Regions from separate parts of the Bradyrhizobium sp. ISRA464 genome, predicted to be linked through region 4. Evidence: predicted binding sites of a transcription regulator. Region 4 holds the regulator's gene; each other region holds the start of a gene.
What was found. Region 4 encodes LexA, which represses DNA repair genes until DNA is damaged. Its sites were predicted from a motif close to TGTTCNNNNTGTGTTCNG; they were not measured.
Positions count from the first base shown of each region.

Region 1: a site for LexA is predicted at 2,283-2,300, ahead of ruvC (crossover junction endodeoxyribonuclease RuvC). Genes of this name have one in related genera too.
Region 2: a site for LexA is predicted at 3,463-3,480, ahead of MTX19_RS03615 (helicase-related protein). Genes of this name have one in related genera too.
Region 3: a site for LexA is predicted at 2,704-2,721, ahead of MTX19_RS19150 (single-stranded DNA-binding protein). Genes of this name have one in related genera too.

Region 1 is NZ_CP094526.1:7,436,022-7,441,050, reverse strand. Features, by position in the region: partial or broken gene MTX19_RS34420 (methyl-accepting chemotaxis protein) at 1-1,207, opposite strand, end outside; gene MTX19_RS34415 (YebC/PmpR family DNA-binding transcriptional regulator) at 1,406-2,152, shown strand; gene ruvC (crossover junction endodeoxyribonuclease RuvC) at 2,331-2,858, shown strand; gene ruvA (Holliday junction branch migration protein RuvA) at 3,205-3,822, shown strand; gene ruvB (Holliday junction branch migration DNA helicase RuvB) at 4,043-5,029, shown strand, end outside.
Region 2 is NZ_CP094526.1:771,629-776,657, reverse strand. Features, by position in the region: gene MTX19_RS03615 (helicase-related protein) at 1-3,185, opposite strand, end outside; gene MTX19_RS03610 (DUF3108 domain-containing protein) at 3,865-4,650, opposite strand.
Region 3 is NZ_CP094526.1:4,064,384-4,069,412, forward strand. Features, by position in the region: gene MTX19_RS19135 (outer membrane protein) at 1-342, opposite strand, end outside; gene MTX19_RS19140 (outer membrane beta-barrel protein) at 587-1,333, opposite strand; gene MTX19_RS19145 (outer membrane beta-barrel protein) at 1,708-2,451, opposite strand; gene MTX19_RS19150 (single-stranded DNA-binding protein) at 2,890-3,378, shown strand; gene MTX19_RS19155 (DUF2306 domain-containing protein) at 3,634-4,032, shown strand; gene gyrA (DNA gyrase subunit A) at 4,263-5,029, shown strand, end outside.
Region 4 is NZ_CP094526.1:3,952,083-3,957,111, reverse strand. Features, by position in the region: gene MTX19_RS18610 (HAD family phosphatase) at 782-1,408, shown strand; gene glp (gephyrin-like molybdotransferase Glp) at 1,437-2,648, shown strand; gene lexA (transcriptional repressor LexA) at 2,873-3,577, shown strand; gene MTX19_RS18595 (hypothetical protein) at 3,877-4,305, shown strand; gene MTX19_RS18590 (hypothetical protein) at 4,456-4,683, shown strand; gene MTX19_RS18585 (ComEC/Rec2 family competence protein) at 4,680-5,029, opposite strand, start outside.

The DNA of each region.
Region 1 (5,029 bases), 3.5 Mb from region 4:
TCTTCGATCTTCTCGCGCAGCTCGGCGGTCGGCGCCTCGAACCGCGCCTGTGCGCCGGCCCTGGAGCGTTCGCCGATCCTGATGCGGCAGGCGCCGATATCCTGCAAGGTCGCGCTCAGGTTCTCATGCGCAGGGAGCTTGTCGGCCTCCGGCCCGCCGATCAGGAGGCCGTCCATCGCAAGCTCGTAGACCGGCGCGGTGATAGTGCCGCGCGCGGTCTTGATCTCGATGCCGAGGCTGCAGGGCAGGCGCTCGTTCCTGCGGTGATCCTCGCACTCGTTCTGCCGCAGCGCGTCTTCAGCTTCTGGGCGAAGGCGGTCACGGCCTTGCCGGCCCTGGCGACGTTGTCGCCATGCGCTGCGGCTTCCTGCGTTGCGCTGTCGATCTCGCCGGCGCTGGTTCCGACCGAGACGATGAAGTGAGACGCGGAGGCGGCGTTCTGGCCGATCTCGCCGGTGATCTGGTTCTGCTCGACGACTGCGCCGTTGACGTGCTCGAAGACCGGGCGGATCGCTTCGATCGCCTGCGAGATGCGGTGCACGGCGTCCGCGGATCCAGTGGCGTCCTTCTGCAGCGCCTCGATCTTCTTGGTGATCTCCTCGGTCGCGCTCTGGGTCTGCACCGCGAGCGCCTTGACCTCGGTTGCGACCACCGCAAAGCCCTTGCCTGCGGCGCCGGCGCGCGCCGCCTCGATCGTCGAGTTGAGCGCAAGCAGCGTGGTCTGGCGCGCGATCTGCGCGATCAGATTGACAACGTTGCCGATCGCGGCCGAGGATTCGCGCAGGCGGTCGACATTGGCGGTGGCTTCGCGCGCCGCGGCTGCGGCGTCGTCGGCGAGTTTGCTGGCGTTGCGCACCTGCTGGCCGATGCCGTCGGCGGAATGGGTGAACCTGTCGGCGGCTTCCGAGAATGTCGTCGCGGTGCTCTGCGCGGCGCTGGTGCGGCCGGTCAGCGCGTCGGTGCGCGCCCGGATGGTCGCAAGCGTCGCGGCCGTGGCTTCTGCACCCGCGGCTACCGAGCCTGCGGCGCGCTCGAGCTGACGGATCATGCCGCCGAGCTCGAGTTCCAATAGTTCCAGGATTTCCCTGGCCGAATCGCTCTCGGTCGAGGTGAGGGCTTCGGGCGCGACACTCGCGGCCGGAACCTCTGATTTGACGGCAGGTGCAACCGGCTCCGGCCCTCGCCTTCGAAACAAACCGAACGCCATGGGGGACTCTTGGGAATAAGGGTGGGACGGCCGATCCTCTCATCCGGTCATGAAGTCATGGTTAACAGGTGCCTCATATTCCGGCCTGCGGTAGTATCTGTGACGGAACGCCCCGCCGATCTTTGATTTTGGCCGGAGGGAGGCCTATAAGGCCGCGCTTTCCACCCCCTTTGACCTGACGCTTCCAAGAGACCTCGCATGGCCGGCCATTCCCAATTCAAGAACATCATGCACCGCAAGGGCCGGCAGGATGCCCAGCGGTCGAAGCTTTTCGGCAAGCTGGCCCGCGAAATCACCGTGGCGGCCAAGCTGGGCACCCCGGATCCGGCGATGAATCCGCGTCTGCGCGCCGCCGTGGTCGCGGCGCGCGCCGAGAACATGCCCAAGGACAATATCGAGCGCGCCATCAAGAAGGCGTCCGGCAGCGACGGCGAAAACTACGAAGAGATCCGCTACGAGGGTTATGGTCCCGGCGGCGTCGCCGTGATCGTCGAGGCACTGACCGACAACCGCAACCGCGCCGCCTCCGACATCCGCTCCTTCTTCACCAAGTCCGGCGGCAATCTCGGCGAAACCGGCTCGGTCGCCTTCATGTTCGACCGCACCGGCATCATCGAATACGACAAGAGCGTCGCCTCCGACGACGCCATGCTGGATGCGGCCATCGAGGCCGGCGCCGACGACGTGGTCTCCAGCGAGGGCGGCCACGAGGTCTACGCCTCGCAGGATACATTCCGCGAGGTCGCCAAGGCGCTGGAGGCGAAGTTCGGCGAACCGCGCAAGGCCGCGCTGACCTGGAAGCCGCAGAACACCGTCTCGGTCGACGATGAGACCGGCGAAAAGCTGTTGAAGCTGATGGACATGCTCAACGAGCACGACGACGTGCAGAACGTGTTCGCCAATTTCGAAGTGTCCGACGCGCTCATGGCGAAGATGGGCGGCTGACGCCGCTTGCATTGCTGTCATCGCCCGGCTTGACTGGGCGACCCAGTATTCCAGAGCCCTGCCGCGCATACTGGATCCCCGCTTTTCGCGGGGATGACGAGCAGGGCATGACAAGCGGGGCAGGGGATGACGCTCCGTTTGTGTTTCGTTCTCGGTGCACAGGCGGTATCACTCCCCCATGACATCGCAGCCGATTCGCTCCCCCGTCCGCATCATCGGTATCGATCCGGGCCTCCGCCGCACCGGCTGGGGCGTGATCGAGACCGAGGGCAACCGGCTGGTCTACATCGCCTGCGGCTCGGTCGAAACGCCCGATAGCCTGCCGCTCGCGAGCCGCCTGCTCGCGATCCATGAGGGGCTTGCCGCCGTGCTCGGCGACTACAGGCCGGCTGAGGCGGCGGTGGAACAGACCTTCGTCAACAAGGACGGCGTCGCCACGCTCAAGCTCGGGCAAGCGCGCGGCGTTGCCATGCTGGCGCCTGCAATGTTCGGCATCTCTGTCGCGGAATACGCGCCGAACCAGGTCAAGAAGACGGTGGTCGGCGCCGGACATGCCGAGAAGAACCAGATCCAGGTGATGTTGAAGATCCTGCTACCGAAAGCCGAGCCGCCATCCGCCGACGCGGCCGATGCGCTGGCGATCGCGATCACGCACGCGCATCACCGCCAGAGCGCCGCGCTGCGGCTGAAGGTGGCAAGCCTATGAGGGGGGACTTCGACTTCGCGCGACGTGAGGAGAGCACGCTTGTCGGGCTCCCTCCCCCCTTGCGGGGGAGAGTTGGGGAGAGGGGTAAGCCGCAGGCTCCGACGCATGAGATGCGACGGCGACCTATCAACGAAATTCGCACGGGAATCGATCACGATGTGAGCGCCGTCCGTGCTCTGCCTCATAAGGCGGAGCAAGTGGTACCCCTCTCCCTAACCTCGAGAGCGAGCTTCGCGCGCCTCGGACCCCGCAAGGGGGGAGGGAACCCTTCCGCCGGTGCTTGCCTCACCAAAGCCAACGCCAAAGCGAACGAACGCGACGCGAGCGCCAAGTCCGAGGTGGCACGATGATCGGCAAGCTCAAGGGCCTGATCGATTCCTATGGCGAGGACTATGTGATTCTCGATGTCGGCGGCGTTGGTTACCAGGTGCACTGCGCCAGCCGCACGCTGCAGGCGCTGCCGTCGCCGGGCGCGGCTGCGGTGCTGTCGATCGAGACCTATGTCCGCGAGGACCAGATCAAGCTGTTCGGCTTCCGCAGCGATCATGAGCGCGAGTGGTTTCGCCTGCTGCAGACCGTGCAGGGCGTCGGCGCCAAGGTCGCGCTCGCGGTGCTCGGCACGCTGCCGCCGACCGACCTCGCAAATGCCATCGCGCTGCGCGACAAGGCGGCGGTCGCCCGCACGCCGGGGGTCGGGCCGAAGGTCGCCGAGCGCATCGTCAGCGAATTGAAGGACAAGGCGCCCGGCTTTGCCGATGTCGATCCGGCCGTGGTGCAGCTTTCGGGCGCGATCGACAACAACCGCGCGCCGCGGCCCGTCACGGACGCGATCTCCGCGCTGGTCAATCTCGGCTACGGCCAGCCGCAGGCCGCCGCCGCGATCGCCGCCGCCTCGCGCAGCGCCGGTGAGAAGGCCGAAACCGCGCAACTGATCCGGCTGGGCCTGAAGGAATTGTCGAAGTGAACACGTTTCCGAGATTGTGCGCCACTTGGTCCGCGTGCTCCGCTGCGCTCCCTCCCCCCTTGTGGGGGAGGGTGGGGGAGAGGGGTAGCCACGGAGGCGGTCTTCGTGTGGCCCCCCTTCCCCAACCCCTAAGAGCGAGCTTGGCTCGTCTCGACCCCACAAGGGGGAGGGGAGCCCAGCCACCGCCTATGCCGCATGTGCGCAGTGCCACGTTGTGCCAATGAACACGCCCTCCCGCATCGTCACGCCCGAACGCCGCTCCGATGACGTCGGCGACACCGCGCTGCGCCCGCAGTCGCTGACGGAGTTCGTCGGCCAGGCGCAGGCGCGCAAGAATCTCTCGATCTTCATCGAGGCGGCGAAGAAGCGCGGCGAGGCGCTGGATCACGTGCTGTTCGTCGGGCCTCCGGGCCTCGGCAAGACCACGCTGGCGCAGATCGTCGCCCGCGAGCTCGGCGTCGGCTTTCGGGCCACGTCGGGCCCCGTCATCGCCAAGGCCGGCGATCTCGCCGCGCTGCTCACCAATCTCGAAGAGCGCGACGTGCTGTTCATCGACGAGATCCATCGCCTGAGCCCAGCGGTGGAAGAAGTGCTCTATCCGGCGATGGAAGATTTCCAGCTCGACCTCATCATCGGCGAGGGACCCGCGGCGCGCTCGGTGAAGATCGAGCTTTCAAAGTTCACGCTGGTCGGCGCGACGACGCGCGCAGGCCTGCTCACCAATCCGTTGCGCGACCGTTTCGGCATTCCGATCCGGCTGAACTTCTACACCGAGGAGGAGCTGGAGAAGATCGTCACCCGCGGCGCCCGCGTGCTCAACATCGGCATGAGCCCCGACGGCGCCAACGAGATCGCGCGCCGCGCCCGCGGCACGCCGCGCATCGCCGGCCGCCTGCTGCGCCGGGTCAGGGATTTTGCCTCGGCAGCGGATGCCGACTCCGTCGACCGCGGCATCGCCGATCGCGCGCTGAGTGCGCTCGAGGTCGACAGCGCCGGCCTCGATGCGATGGACCGCCGTTATCTCACAACGATCGCTTTGAACTATGGCGGCGGCCCGGTCGGCGTCGAGACCATGGCGGCGGCATTGTCGGAGCCGCGCGACGCGATCGAGGACATCATCGAGCCCTATCTGATCCAGTGCGGGTATCTGCAGCGCACGCCGCGCGGCCGTCTGTTGACCTCGCACGCCTTCCGTCATCTCGGCCTT
Region 2 (5,029 bases), 3.2 Mb from region 4:
CGATTGTCGCGGCCCTGTGCGCCATCGGCAGGCGCCGCCGACGCGTCGGCCGGTGCTCCGGGGCGCGGCGTGCGGAAATCCTGGTGACGGCGCGGACGGCGGTGCTGCTCGCGCTTCTCGCCCTCGCCGCCTTCGGCGGCCTGCGCACCGCCCTCGGCGGACTTGCCCTGGTGACGGCCGCGATTGCGGTCGTGACCCCGATGATGCGGACGGCGCTCGTCGGGGCGACCACCGGGCCGCCAGACCTCAACCAGTTGCGGCTCCGCCGGCGTCTCGGGCGCGGCCGGGGCAGCCTCTGCCGGTGCGGTCTCGGCCGGCGCCGCTTCGGAGCTCGCCGTCACGGCGGGCGCATCGGACGCGACGGGCTCGGCCGCGGCATCAGCAGCGGGCGCTTCGGACGGCGCCACAGGTTCCGGCGCGGCTTGGGCGACGGCCTCGGGCTGTGCTTCGGCAACGGCCGGGGTCGCTTCACCCGTGGCGGGCGCGAAGCCGACTTCGGGCAGCAGCGCGGCCGACGGCGCGGGATCGCCGGACACCGGCTGATCGCTCGCGGCATCCGCCTCCGGCGCATCGGCGCTGGCCTCGACCGGCATCTCGGCGGCAACCTCCGCGCTCGCCTCAGCGGGCGTATCGGCAATAGCGTCCGTGGTGGCCTCGGCCGGCGTCTCGGCGGCGGCCGCCTCGGTGCTCTCGGCCGGCGCCGGTTCAGCCGGCTTTGGCGGCAGCGGCGGACGGCGATCCATGCGGTAGCCGAGCGCGCGCAGGATCGAGGCAAAATCCTCGCCTGCGGATCCGGTCAGCGAGGTCATCGCCTGGGTCACGACAAAGCCGCGGCCGTCGAACGCCCCGGCGGGCTTTTCGCCCGGCGAGGTCTCGCGCCAGGCCAGCGCCGGGCGGATCAGATCGGCCAGCCGCTCCAGGATGTCGACGCGCACCGCGCGCTCGCCGCACTGGCGATAGCCGAGCACGCGATAGGCATCGCGCGGCAGGGCCTTGTCGACCGGGAACGAGGTGCGGCCGCTCGACGCCAGATGCTGCACGTTCGACAGCGCGCCCATGTCGACATTGTTCTGCTTCTCGGCCCACAGCAGCGAGGCCAGCGAACGCGCCGCGGGCTTCAACAGCTGCGGGAAATAGATGTGGTAGGCGCCGAACCGCACGCCGTATTTGCGCAAGGTGGCGCGCGACGGCTGGTCGAGATCCTTCATCTCGGAGGCGATCTTCGACCGCTCGAGCACGCCGAGCGCCTCCACAAGCTGGAAAGCGATGCCGCGGGCAATGCCCTGCAGATCCTCGGCCTTGGAGAGCTCGAACAGCGGCCCGAGCAGCTTCTCGATATGGGTCTTGAGCCAGAGGTCGAGCCGGTTCTGCACGGCTTCACGCGAGGCGCCGGTCAGCCGCTCGTCGGAAATGATGCGCAGCCGCGGATGCAGCGCGTCCTCGGCCGCGACCAGCTTGGCGACCGCATCGCCAGTCCAGCGGATGGTGCCGTCGGAGGTCAGCACGAACTGCTCGTCGGGCGCGGCGCCCAATTTCTCGGCACGCGCGTCGATCTCGCGCGCCAGCACCTGCTGGGCGGCGGCCTGCAGGGCCTTGGCGTCAGAGCCGGCTTCGGCGGCATCGGGCGCAAAGGTGAATCCATCGAGCCGGCCGATCACATGACCTTCCACGATCACATCGCCGGTTTTGCCAATTTCCGTATTCAAAACTGAGTTCTCCCGCAGGCGGCGCATCAATACACTGGTCCGCCTGTCAACGAAACGCTCCGTGAGCCGTTCATGCAGCGCATCGGATAATTTATTTTCGAGCTCGCGCGTGATCCCCTGCCAATGCTCCGGGTCGGACAGCCAATCCGGCCGGTTGGCGACGAAGGTCCAGGTGCGAATCTGCGCGATTCGGCCCGATAGCGTGTCGATATCGCCGTCGGTGCGGTCGGCCTGGTCGACCTGGGCGGCGAACCATGCGTCGGGGATACGCCCCTTTTGCATCAGGAAGCCGTACAGCGTGGTCACGAGTTCGGCGTGGGCGGCCGGTGACAGTTTCCGGTAGTCCGGGATCTGACAGGCCTCCCACAGCCGTTCCACCGCGGCCGCCCCATGCGCCATGTCGCGCACTTCGGCATCGCGTGCGGCATGATCGAGCACGCGCTGGTCCTCGGCGACCGGCGCCCGCGTCAGCGTCTCGTGGCCGGGCGGCAGCGCCAGCGATACCTGCAGCGTGCCGAGCGAGGCGAAATCGAGCTTCGCATTGCGCCATTGCAGCATCTTGACGCTGTCGAAGGTGTGGTTCTGCAGCGCGTTCACCAGTTCCGGCTCGAACGGCGCGCAGCGCCCGGTGGTGCCGAAGGTGCCGTTGCGCGTGGCGCGCCCGGCGCGGCCGGCGATCTGCGCGAATTCGGCCGGCGTCAGCCGGCGGAACTGGTAGCCGTCATATTTGCGGTCGGAGGCGAAGGCGACGTGATCGACGTCGAGATTGAGCCCCATGCCGATCGCATCGGTGGCGACGAGATAATCGACGTCGCCGTTCTGGAACATCGCGACCTGCGCATTGCGTGTGCGTGGGCTGAGCGAGCCGAGCACGACCGCCGCACCGCCATGCTGGCGGCGGATCAGCTCGGCGATCGCATAGACCTCGTCGGCCGAGAACGCGACGATCGCCGTGCGCCGCGGCTGGCGCGTGATCTTGCGGTCGCCGGCGAATTCGAGCTGCGACAATCTCGGCCGCGTCACGATGGAGGCGCCCGGCAACAGCCGCTCGATGATCGGCCGCATCGTCGCGGCCCCCAGCAGCAGCGTCTCGTCGCGGCCGCGACGGTTGAGGATGCGATCGGTGAAGACGTGCCCGCGCTCGAGATCGGCGGCGATCTGGATCTCGTCGACGGCCAGGAACGAGACGTCGAGATCGCGCGGCATCGCCTCCACGGTTGAGACCCAGAAGCGCGGCGATTTCGGCTTGATCTTCTCCTCGCCGGTGATGAGCGCGACGCTCTCCTCGCCCGCGCGATCGGCGATCTTGTTGTAGACCTCGCGCGCCAGCAGCCGCAGCGGCAGGCCGATCACGCCCGACGAGTGCGCCAGCATCCGCTCGATCGCGAGATGCGTCTTGCCGGTGTTGGTCGGCCCGAGAACAGCGGTGACGCCAGCGCCGGGCACGCGGTCATTTCCGAACGAGGATGAGAAAGCCATATCTTGCAGGTGTTTCTTGAACTGGTGGCGTTATAGCCGTTCCGTCATCCTGAGGAGCGCGTAGCGCGTCTCGGAGGATGCACGGCCGAGATCTATCCGCACGTTTTGATCGGACTTTCCTCTCGCGGACGAAGCGGGGCTGTCGCCCTTCGAGACGGCCGCTGCGCGGCCTCCTCCAGCGACAACGGCGGAGCCGTTGCGCGGGGGTGACGGTCTGGCAGCGTGTTTCGCAAAATCTGTCTCACAATGCGACGCTTTCCGCGCCAAACTTAAGCTTCGGAACGGGTTGAGAACGAATCGCGCCCGAATCGCTGACTCCCCTCCAGGCCTGAAACGTTCACCGCAACATCTCGGGTGACCTTCGGGCCGCGGCACTAGATCAAGTTTATCTGGGCTCCACAAGCGGCTGGTAAAGGTGCTGAGTCCCTTAAATTCCTGATATCGCCGAGTCGGATCAGAATCGAGCAAGAGTCAACTGGATTCCGGTGACGTTTGTTGCATGCCTGGCGCGAGGAACCCCCTCCCGTTGGGTGAGAGGGAAAGCATTCCCGCCGCTTCTCGTCACTCGTCATGCCCGGGCTTGACCGGCTTGACCCGGGCATCCATCAACCCAAAGACCTCTCTCGAAACGACGGATTGCTGGGTCAAGCCCGGCAATGACGAGGTGTTTTGCCCGCCGCTACTGCGTCTTCGCCACGCGCGGCGGCGCGGCCGTGGTGACGAACGAGGTGGCTTCCAGCATCGCGGGGCCGAGCGGGGTCGGGATCGTCATACGGAACGGCACCAGGATGCGCGTGCCTGCGATCGGCACCAGCGTGATCTCGATGTTGCGCTGGGCGGCGAGGTATTTGATCACGGGGCGATCCGGGATGTAGCCCGAGATCGGCACGAAATAGATCGCGCAGACCAGCGCCGGGCCGTGATAGCCGCGATCGGCCTTCACCGTCACCACCCGCTTGTAATCCAGCTTGAGATCGTAGCGCATGCGCCCGTCGAACACGCCGGCGGCGGTGCGGCAGCTATCCGGGCTCAACAGCTCGGTATTCCCAGGCACGCGCAGCATCGAGCCGGTCATCGGATCGAACACGCCCTTCTTGTGCGCGTCGGTGACCGGAATGCGGTCGGCATCAACAGGCGGCACCGGCTCGATCATGGAATCCTTGACGTTGCCATTGGCGAGCACCATCCGGATCGTCTCTGACTTCTTCGAGGTGGTGGTGGTCGCGGTGTAGGAATTGGCCACCAGCGCGCCGTTGACGACGCGGCCCTGCGAGGCGCCGGTGCCGGTGCCGCCGGCGAACGCCTTCAACAGCCCCGCGGTGCCGCCCTGGGCCGAGGCGGAGAAGGTGTCGTCGCCGATTTCGATGGTCCAGGAGCCCTTGCCGACCGGGATACCGGCGAGCGTGGCCTCATACTGCGCATCGAGCCGCCCCTGGGCCTTCGCAGCCTCCGGGCCGAGCAGCATCAATGCGCCGGCCAACAGGCCGAGCAGCCACCCGGAGGGCGGCAAAATGGCAATTGGGGTAGTCACTTACCTGACGGTCCTGCTATCGGCGCTCGATCGTGTCATTTAGGCAGTCGAATTGGCCAGACAACGCGTGTTCCGCAAAAGCGGGCGCCGGTCTTGCGCCCAGAACACGCGTCATCAAACCCGCGCGCGTCTTTATGGAACCAGAATTGCAGCCGAATACGCCCTTTATATGGTTGCCATCTCAGGCGTTAAGTGGCTGGAACGGCTTATGAACCGGCAATTTCCGGGGCGCCCATGCGGCGATATAATCTTGACGCTGCGGCCATCTCCCCCTATACACCCGCGGTTCCTGGAAAATGGACGCGAATTCAAA
Region 3 (5,029 bases), 110 kb from region 4:
GAGCGAGTCGATGCGGCTCTTGGTGGTGATCCCGAGCGCCGTGACCGAGGCGTCGACGTCAGCCCAGCCGCCGTCAGCTTCGAGGCCGTAGACGATGTTGCCGGCCTGCCAGTTGTAGCCGATGGTGCCGCCGGCGAAGCCGCCGCTCATCTTCGGGGAAGCGTCGGTGTTCTCGCTCGCATAGCCGCCGAAGCCGCCGATGTAGAAGCCGGTCCAGTTGTAGATCGCGGCGGGCGGCGGAGCCTTGACGTAGGGCGCACGCGCCGCCATGTCCGCGGCCGAGGCCGGAGCAAACGCACTCAAAACAAGCAAGCCGGCCGACGCCAGCAAAACGGTCTTCATTTTCAAAATCCCAGTCCCATTCTTCTTGTTGTCCCTTCAAGCCCTCGAAGGGAGCGTCACGGCAGTGTTGCGTGACGTTGGCGCGCTTCTACACGGATAAGCTGGGACGTGTGTCTCCGGAAAACAACAATGCACGGGAAACGTGCAGCCCAGAACGCCGGCTGGGCACAGGCGTGTGCTCTCCGGGCAACAAAAAGGCCGGCGCGAGGCCGGCCTTTTCGCTGAATAGCATCAACTCCTACGATCAGTAGCGCGCGACGACCGGGCCACCGAACTTGTAGTTCAAACGGACGGTGACGAGATCGACGTCCTGACGGATGCGATCGCTGCCGACGATGACGCCGGTCGCCGGCGAGGTGAAGTTGAGGGTGCGATCTTGCATGAACAGGTGATCGTACTCGACGCCGGCCGTCCAGTTCGGCGCGAAGCCAAATTCGAGGCCCACGCCAACCGTGCCGCCCCAGCGGGTGTCGTCACCGCTGCTCGCAAACAGCGCGCCGGTGAGATCGTTGATGCGGTATTTGTTCGAGGTCACGGCGGCGCCGCCCTTCAGGTAGAGCAGGACGTTGTTGGCGGCGTAACCGATCTGACCGGTGAACAGGCCGAACGCATCGATCTTCGAGGTGTTGACGAAGCCGGGGAACAGCAGGCTGGTGTTGCTGCCCTTCAGGTCGGCCCAGTCGCCCTGTGCCTCAAGGCCGAACACCCAGGTGCCGGCCTGCCAGCGATAGCCGATCTGGCCACCGGCCACGCCGCCGGTCGCATCATGACTGCCTTCCGCGCCGACCAGGAACGGCGGGACCGAGTCCCAACTGTTGCGGCTCGAACCCCAACCGCCGTTGGCACCAATATAGAAACCGCTCCAGTCGTACACCGCGGCAACCATCGGCGGCGGCGCCTTGGTGTAAGGACGCGCGGCCAGGTCGGCTGCCGACGCGGAGGTAATGCCGAGAGCGGCGATGCTGACCGTTGCGACCAGGAACTTCTTCATGGGATCCCCCTTCCTGAGAAAAGCTCTGCACTTGGGAACAAACATTACCATGTGTTTCGCGGAAGGACTGTCGCTGAGCGGCCACAGTCGCCAACAAGTTGCGCTGGTTCCGTCTTCACAACTCCTTAACGTGTGAAGGAGTTCTGCAGACGCGCGCGCCGCGCAGGCCGATCCGAAACTGAAAGCGGCCCGGGACAAAAAGACCGGCATCGGGCCGGCCCTTCGCGGCCTCGTCAGATCGCGCGATCAGTGTTTTGCGGCAACGGGGACCGCCCCAATTGGAGGGAGCGCGGTGCGCCCGACCCAACCATCAGGCCAACAAAAAGGCCGGCACAAGGCCGGCCTTTTCGTCCCCAAGAAATCCGATCGCGCGATCAGTACTTCGCGACGACGGGGCCACCCCACTTGTAGTTCACGCGGACGGTGACGAGATCGACGTCCTGACGGATGCGATCGCTGCCGACGATGACGCCGGTCGCCGGCGAGGTGAAGTCGAGGGTGCGATCTTGCATGAACAGGTGATCGTACTCGACGCCGGCCGTCCAGTTCGGCGCGAAGCCAAATTCGAGGCCCACGCCAACCGTGCCGCCCCAGCGGGTGTCGTCACCGCTGCTCGCAAACAGCGCGCCGGTGAGATCGTTGATGCGGTATTTGTTCGAGGTCACGGCGGCGCCGCCCTTCAGGTAGAGCAGGACGTTGTTGGCGGCGTAACCGATCTGACCGGTGAACAGGCCGAACGCATCGATCTTCGAGGTGTTGACGAAGCCGGGGAACAGCAGGCTGGTGTTGCTGCCCTTCAGGTCGGCCCAGTCGCCCTGTGCCTCAAGGCCGAACACCCAGGTGCCGGCCTGCCAGCGATAGCCGATCTGGCCACCGGCCACGCCGCCGGTCGCATCATGACTGCCTTCCGCGCCGACCAGGAACGGCGGGACCGAGTCCCAACTGTTGCGGCTCGAACCCCAGCCGCCGTTGGCACCAATATAGAAACCGCTCCAATCGTACACCGCGGCAACCATCGGCGGCGGCGCCTTGGTGTAAGGACGCGCGGCCAGGTCGGCCGCAGCGGCCGGCGCAGCAAATGCAATCAGTGCGACCGTAGCCAGCAAATATTTCTTCATGATCGATCTCCCACCCCTTCCGCTTCCCTTGGTCCCGAAGCGGCGACGCGAGCGCCCGCGCCATCCAATCAAACCTATACTCCGATTCAACCGAAAAGGCCGTCTCCCAAATGCCACACTCGCGGAAGAAGTTCGGTCTCGGCAAGACTATGATTTGTTTATATTTTTTCTGAGGCTCTGGCAGTTGGAGCGGCTTTTGCGGCGGAGCCGGCCTGCGATCCGTAACCAAGATTCTTGCTACGGCTGGTTGCGTGGAACAAAGCTGGAACATTTCGCCGGGCGATGCTATATGTGGGGATAACCGCTGAGTGGCCGTGCGAATGGCGGAGGCGGCGGGGCGGCGTCGGCGTATAGGGGCGTTCGACGCCTGCAGTAAGTGGCGAAGGTTGAGAGTGGCGGCCGATGTCCGGCCGCCCGGTTTTGAGTGGAGATGAAGCGATGGCGGGAAGCGTGAACAAGGTGATCCTGGTCGGAAACCTCGGCAAGGATCCGGAAATCCGGCGGACGCAGGACGGCCGTCCGATCGCAAACCTTTCCATCGCCACTTCGGAAACCTGGCGCGACAAGGGCACCGGCGAGCGCAAGGAAAAGACCGAGTGGCACCGCGTCGTGATCTTCAACGAGGGCCTCTGCAAGGTCGCCGAGCAGTACCTCAAGAAAGGCGCCAAGGTGTACATCGAGGGCCAGTTGCAGACCCGCAAATGGACCGACCAGAGCGGCGTCGAGAAGTACTCGACCGAGGTCGTGCTGCAGGGCTTCAACTCCAACCTGACCATGCTCGACGGGCGCGGCGGCGGCGGAGGTGGCAGCTTCTCCGACGACGGCGGCAACGATTTTGGATCGGCCGGTCCGACAAGTTCGGCGCCGCGGCGCGCGGTCGCCGCCGGCAGCCGCAACAGCGACATGGACGACGACATCCCGTTCTGAACGGGATTGTCACCTTTCGAACAACCCTGTCAGGCGCAGTTCCGTGAAGATCGCTTCGCGGAACTGTGGCTTGATGTGTCGCGTTCGTATCCTCACGTCAGATAGCAATATATTAGGATAATCTATTGATATATTGAACCTATTTCACGAAGCGGAGCGGTGAATTCTGCGCTTTGACAAAGGCCAATGTTAATGATATTTACATTGGCGCGGCGGTAGCGACGTTGTTGCGGCCGGTATTGAAGGCCTGCCACCATGAGCCTTGCGCCTCTGCTCGACGCTGCTCCAGCGATCCCGTTCCATGCCTTTGCAGCGCTGGCCGCCTTTGTGCTTGGCTCCATTCAGCTCGCCGCGCCCAAGGGCACGTTGCCGCACCGGACCCTGGGCTGGATCTGGGTGATCCTGATGCTGGTCGTGGCGCTGAGCTCGTTCTGGATCCATCAGATCCGTCTGATGGGGCCGTGGAGCCCGATCCATCTGCTGTCGATCTTCACGCTGATGATGCTGGCGTTGGGAGTGGCAGCGGCGCGGACGCGCGATGTTCGCCGTCACAAGTTCACGATGATCGGCATCTTCTTCGGCGCGCTGGTCATTGCCGGGCTGTTTACCTTGATGCCCGGACGCATCATGCACGCGGTGGTGCTTGGGCCGTGAGCAAAAGAAGCGAATAGCGAATGGCGAATAGCGAGTAGGGGACTGGGTTCCATTCGCTGTTCGCCACTCGCCGCACGCGTCTCGGACCAGGGTGTCCTCGAATCCAGAGATCACCCCGTAAGTCCATGAAAAAACGAAGGGAAAAACGGCTTTCCGAAGCCGGGCGAGGGTGGTTTTCAGGTCTTCGATGCGCTATATGATTCTCCAGTAGAACTGACCGGATTTCCCCTTTGTCCGAACCCGAAGATGACAAGCCCGGCGAGCCGCCGGGGCCCTCAGACATTCGTCCCGTTTCCATTCTCGACGAGATGAAAAAGTCCTACCTCGATTACGCGATGAGCGTGATCGTGTCGCGTGCGCTGCCCGATGCGCGCGACGGACTGAAGCCGGTGCATCGGCGCATCCTGTACTCGATGCACGAGCAGGGGCATACGCCGGACAAGAAGTACGTCAAATCCGCGCGCGTGGTCGGCGACGTCATCGGTAAATATCATCCACATGGCGACCAATCGATCTACGACGCGATGGTGCGCATGGCGCAGGACTTTTCCATGCGCGTGCCCCTCGTCGACGGCCAGGGCAATTTTGGCTCGGTCGACGGCGATCCGCCGGCGGCCTATCGATATACCGAAGCGCGGTTGACGCGAGCGGCGCAGGCCGTGCTCGCGGATATCGACGAGGACACCGTCGACTTCCAGCCGAACTACGATAATTCGGAGCAGGAACCGTCGGTTCTGCCGACGCGGTTCCCGAACCTGCTGGTCAACGGCGCGGGTGGCATTGCGGTGGGCATGGCCACCAACATCCCGCCGCACAACCTTGGCGAGGTCGTCGACGCCTGCGTGGCGCTGATTGACAACCCTGCGCTCACAATCGACGACTTGATCAACATCATTCCCGGTCCGGATTTCCCGACCGGCGGCATCATCCTCGGCCGCCAGGGCATCCGGTCGTCCTATCATCTCGGCCGCGGCTCGATCGTAATGCGCGGCAAGGT
Region 4 (5,029 bases):
AAAAACCGTCAAGTCCTTGGGCGAGAAATATTTCTGTTTTCCAGAAGCGCAACTCAATGTATGAATGGCCCGTCTCACCCGCTTGAGGGGCGCTTCGCGATCGTCACGAGTGTTGGGTCGAGATGCGGTGGACGCCGATTGCGCAACTGACGAGTGCGCATGAGGCGGACGGTGAAGTCGTGCAGGCCTGACGCCCTAGTGGCAGGTGTCTCCTTGCAAAGCGCGAAGCGCTTTTGCAAAGACGGTGACAACAAAGCCCAGTCTCGCCGGGGAGAGCACGTATAAGCCGTAACCCATCGCGCAGGGAAAGCCGGGATTGCTCCGGTTTCACCTGTGGTCCTACCTCCCGAGCTTTCCATTTGCTCGGGACCCATGGGTGCGATCGGCACCCGGCTTTCCCTGCGCCCTCTGATCAAGAGAGGGCGAAACGAAGAAGCAAAGCTCGGACAGATCGTGTCGCGAGAACGCAAAGCCATATCTCAACGACTGTCATCGCCCGCGAAAGCGGGCGATCCAGTATTCCAGAGGCAGCAGTGATTGACCCGAGAGGCCGCAGCGTACTGGATACCCCGCATGCGCGGGGTATGACGGCGGGGCGGAGCGATGGATTGCTTCCGCCTTCGCCGAGGCTTCGGCGGACAAGTCGTCGCTTCAGCGCAAAATTGCTTTGCAATTTTGTCGCGAGCTCCTCGCAATGACGTGAACTGAGGGAGCCATCATCGAGGACTCCCCAATCGAAGACATTGCCGCCTGCCCGCAATTTTCGTACACCGTTCATGCAATGACCACGCAACTCTCCCCCAATTCCGTCGACGTGCTGCTGTTCGATATCGGCCGCGTCGTGCTCGACATCAGCTTCGACAGGGTGATGGCGAACTGGGCGGGACACGCCGGCTGCGCGCCTGCCGATCTCGCACGGCGCTTCGTCGTCGACGACAGCTTCAAGCATCACGAGACCGGCAAGGTCGACGACGCGGCGTTCTTCGCGAACCTGCGCCGCTCGCTCGGCATCGACCTCACCGATGCGCAGTTCCTCGAGGGCTGGAACGCGATCTTCACCGGCGAGATGCCGGGTATCGCGCCGCTCCTGGCGACAGCCGCGAAGCGGATGCCGCTCTATGCCTTCTCGAACACCAACCCGGCCCACATCGCGCATTTCTCGGTCGCCTATGCCGATGTGCTCAGGCATTTTCGCAACGTGTTCCTGTCGTCGGCGATCGGCCTTCGAAAACCGGACGCCGAGGCCTATGATCATGTGGTAAGAGCGATCGGCGTGCCGGCGTCACGGATCCTGTTCTTCGACGACACAGCGGCCAATATCGAGGGTGCGCGGGCGCGCGGCCTACATGCCATCCATGTGACATCGACGGATGACGTGGCAAGGGCACTCACCGCACTTGGAATATGAAGACCTTGGGATTTGAGGAGCCCTGCCCGTGGCCCTGATGCCGGTTGCCGATGCCCTGTCAGCCATTCTCGCCGGCGCCGAACCGCTGCCGGAGGAGACGGTCGCGCTCGATGCCGCCTACCACCGCACGCTGGCGCGCGACGTCGCGGCGCGGCGCACGCAGCCGCCGCAGGCCATGTCGGCGATGGACGGCTATGCGGTGCGCGCGGCCGATGCGTCCGACCTGTCGGCCAGGCTGAAGGTGATTGGCGAAGTCGCCGCCGGCCGCCCGTTCGAGCGGACGGTCGGCGCGGGCGAAGCGGTGCGGATCTTCACCGGCGGCGTGATCCCTGACGGCGCGGACGCCGTCATTATCCAGGAAGACACCAAGGCTGACGGCGACCACATCACGATCACCGAGGCCGCCGCGAAGGGACGGCACATCCGCTCCGCTGGCGTCGACTTCCACGCGGGCGACGTGCTGCTTGCGGCCGGCAGCCGCCTCTCCGACCGCGCGCTCTCGCTCGCCGCGGCCATGAACTATCCGGAACTCGCCGTGCGCCGCCGTCCGAAGGTCGCGGTGCTGGCGACCGGCGACGAGCTGGTGATGCCGGGCTCCCGCCCCGGCCCCGGCCAGATTGTCTATTCCAACGGCTACGCGCTGCGGGCCCTGGCCCGCGCGGAGGGCGCGGAGACCGTCGACCTCGGCATCGCCGCCGATACGGTGGCGGCCACCACGGCCGGCATCCGCCAGGCGCGGGAGGCGGACGCCGACATCCTGATCACCACCGGCGGCGCCTCGGTCGGCGATCATGATCTCGTCAAGCAGTCGCTGGAGGCGGAGGGCGTCCGGATGGCGTTCTGGCGGATCGCGATGCGGCCGGGCAAGCCGATGATGCATGGCCGGCTGGGAACAATGCGGGTGATCGGCCTGCCCGGAAATCCGGTGTCGTCCTATGTCTGCGCCTTCCTGTTTCTGGTGCCGTTGATTCGCGCCCTGAGCGGCCGAAAAGTGATTCATCATGTCCGCGACAGCGCCCTGCTTGGCCGTGACCTCGCCGCCAACGATCAGCGCGAGGACTATCTCCGTGCGCGGCTCGAAGAGCGCGACGACGGCAAGCTGATCGCGACACCCGTCACCCAGCAGGACAGCTCGCTGTTGGGGAATCTTGCTGCGGCACGGGCACTTGTGATCCGTCCGCCGTTCGCGCCGGCGGCCGTCAAAGGCGAGGCGTGCGAGATCCTGACACTGCCTGAGTGAGGCTTTGCGACCGCACCGATCAGGCGCGAGCGGCTGCGTTCACCGGAAATTAAGTGGTTGCGGAACACATATCGAACATATAGTGTCCGTTCATGATTTGTTTCGAGTACTGGTGTCTACAAATGGGAGCGCACTGAGGAGTGTCGCAAGTCTCGCGCTCCCGAGGTCAGGCTCCCTGAAGGTCTCGGAATCGAACGACGCTATCAACCGGGGGAATACTCGAGATGCTCACGCGCAAACAGTACGAACTTCTGCGTTTCATCAATGAACGTCTGAAGGAGGCCGGCGTCCCGCCCTCTTTCGACGAGATGAAGGATGCGCTCGACCTGCGCTCGAAGTCCGGTATCCACCGCCTCATTACAGCACTGGAGGAGCGCGGCTTCATCCGCCGCCTGCCGAACCGCGCCCGCGCCATCGAGGTGATCAAGCTTCCCGAACTCTCGGCCGGCGGCGGCAACGGCCGCCGCGGCTTCACCCCCAGTGTTATCGAGGGCACGCTCGGCAAGCGCTCCAGCACGCCGCAGATCGCCGAGGATGACGGCAACCGGCCGGTCGCCGTCCCTGTCATGGGCCGGATCGCGGCCGGTACGCCGATCGAGGCGCTGCAGACCCGCAGCCACACCATCAGCGTGCCGCCGGACATGCTCGGCGCCGGCGAACATTATGCGCTGGAGGTGCGCGGCGACTCCATGGTCGACGCCGGCATCCTCGACGGCGACATGGCGCTGATCCAGCGCAACGACACCGCCAACACCGGCGACATCGTGGTGGCGCTGATCGACGAGGAGGAAGCGACGCTGAAGCGCTTCCGCCGCCGCGGCGCGTCGATCGCGCTCGAGCCTGCCAATACCGCCTATGAAGTGCGCATCCTGCCGCCAAACCGCGTACGGATCCAGGGCAAGCTGATCGGGCTCTATCGCAAATACTGACCGCGTCGCATGTCCAGCCGCGACCGCGTGCAGCGCGGCGTGCCTTCGTGCAGTTGAACACATGTTGTGAGGGAACGAGCGACGCGCAACGCCGTTGCCTATAGACTGCGCTGCGCGAGGGCCTCCGGCGCGTCCCGATACCACCGGAACGCTGTAGCGCGTTTGTGATCGGAGCCTTCCGCAGCCAGTCGTACAATCGCCCAGAAACGGGAAGAACCTCGTTTGCTGTCGTCCACTCTGGTAGAGGCCTGCGCCTCAGGAGAGGCACGGGTCGCTATCTCGAAATGAGGAGCCATCCGATGTGTGACTATAGTCTGCACGCCGTGGCATCGCGCCCCGCCGTTGTCGGAGAGACGCTGATCACCACGACATTCCGCGGCACGTCAACCCGCGGCTTTGCTTCGGAGAGCGATCCAAATGTCGCGGTCTGCATGCTTCCCGGCACCGAGCTCGCGTTCGTCGAGAACGTGCGCTACGACAGCCGCTGGATCTGGACCAAGACGATCGGCTTCCGCGTCGGCGTGTTCAACGAAGTCGAGCCCGACGTTCCCGATCGCCATCATGATGCGGTCGAATTCCCCGACGGCAGCCATGTGCTGGTGACCCAGCTCGTCGAAGGACAGCACGTCACCGTACTGCAGCTACCCGCTCTTCACCCGCCTGTCGTCGAGAAGCCGAAGGTGGTCGAGCGGCGGCCCTCTGCATTCGCGTCGCTGTTTTTGGGTTGAGCGCATCATGGCCGCAGGATGAGTTTGGACCTGCGGCATGTGACCTAACCGATTTCGAGCGACCCCGGACTTCGGGTTCCGGGGCGCGTCTGGGGATTTGCGTCGGACGGCGCCTTGGCGCATCATCGCTCACGGACAAGGACGTGCTCGGTGGTCGACAAGGTCACATGGCAAAAGGCTGGACGCGTCACGGAGCCGGGCCGCTACATGTTCCGGTTCGGCTGGCTGACCGTGACGGCTGACGACCTGAAGGTCTGGCAGCAATTCCCCGAAGCGACGTTTACCCTAGTCAAGAAGCCCGACGCCGATCCTGACTCGGACGAGTATCACCTCGGCGCCTTTGACCTGCCGACCCATCCCCTCCCCGATCAGCACTAATCGTCGCCCTGCAGATCGGCCTCCGCCGGGGTCGCATCCACCGCCGGGCGCGGCGCGCGGCCGGGCAGGCGCAGCGCGGTCTCGCTCTCGGTGTCGCCGGGAACCGCCGGCGTCCATGGCCGGTCGATCCCGCCGGGCCTGACCGCATCGACGGCAAAGCCATCGCGGGTGCGGCGCAGCACCAGCGCGCCGTGGCGCCGCCGCAGCCGTTCGGCATCGATCACCGAGGCCGCGCAGCCCTGCGGCGCCGGCCGTGCCGTCACGATCAGCGCCGCACGCTCGCAATCGTCGGCCAGCGCCGCGGGCCGCATCGCCAGCGAAACGAGCATGCCGCCCGCGCCCTGGG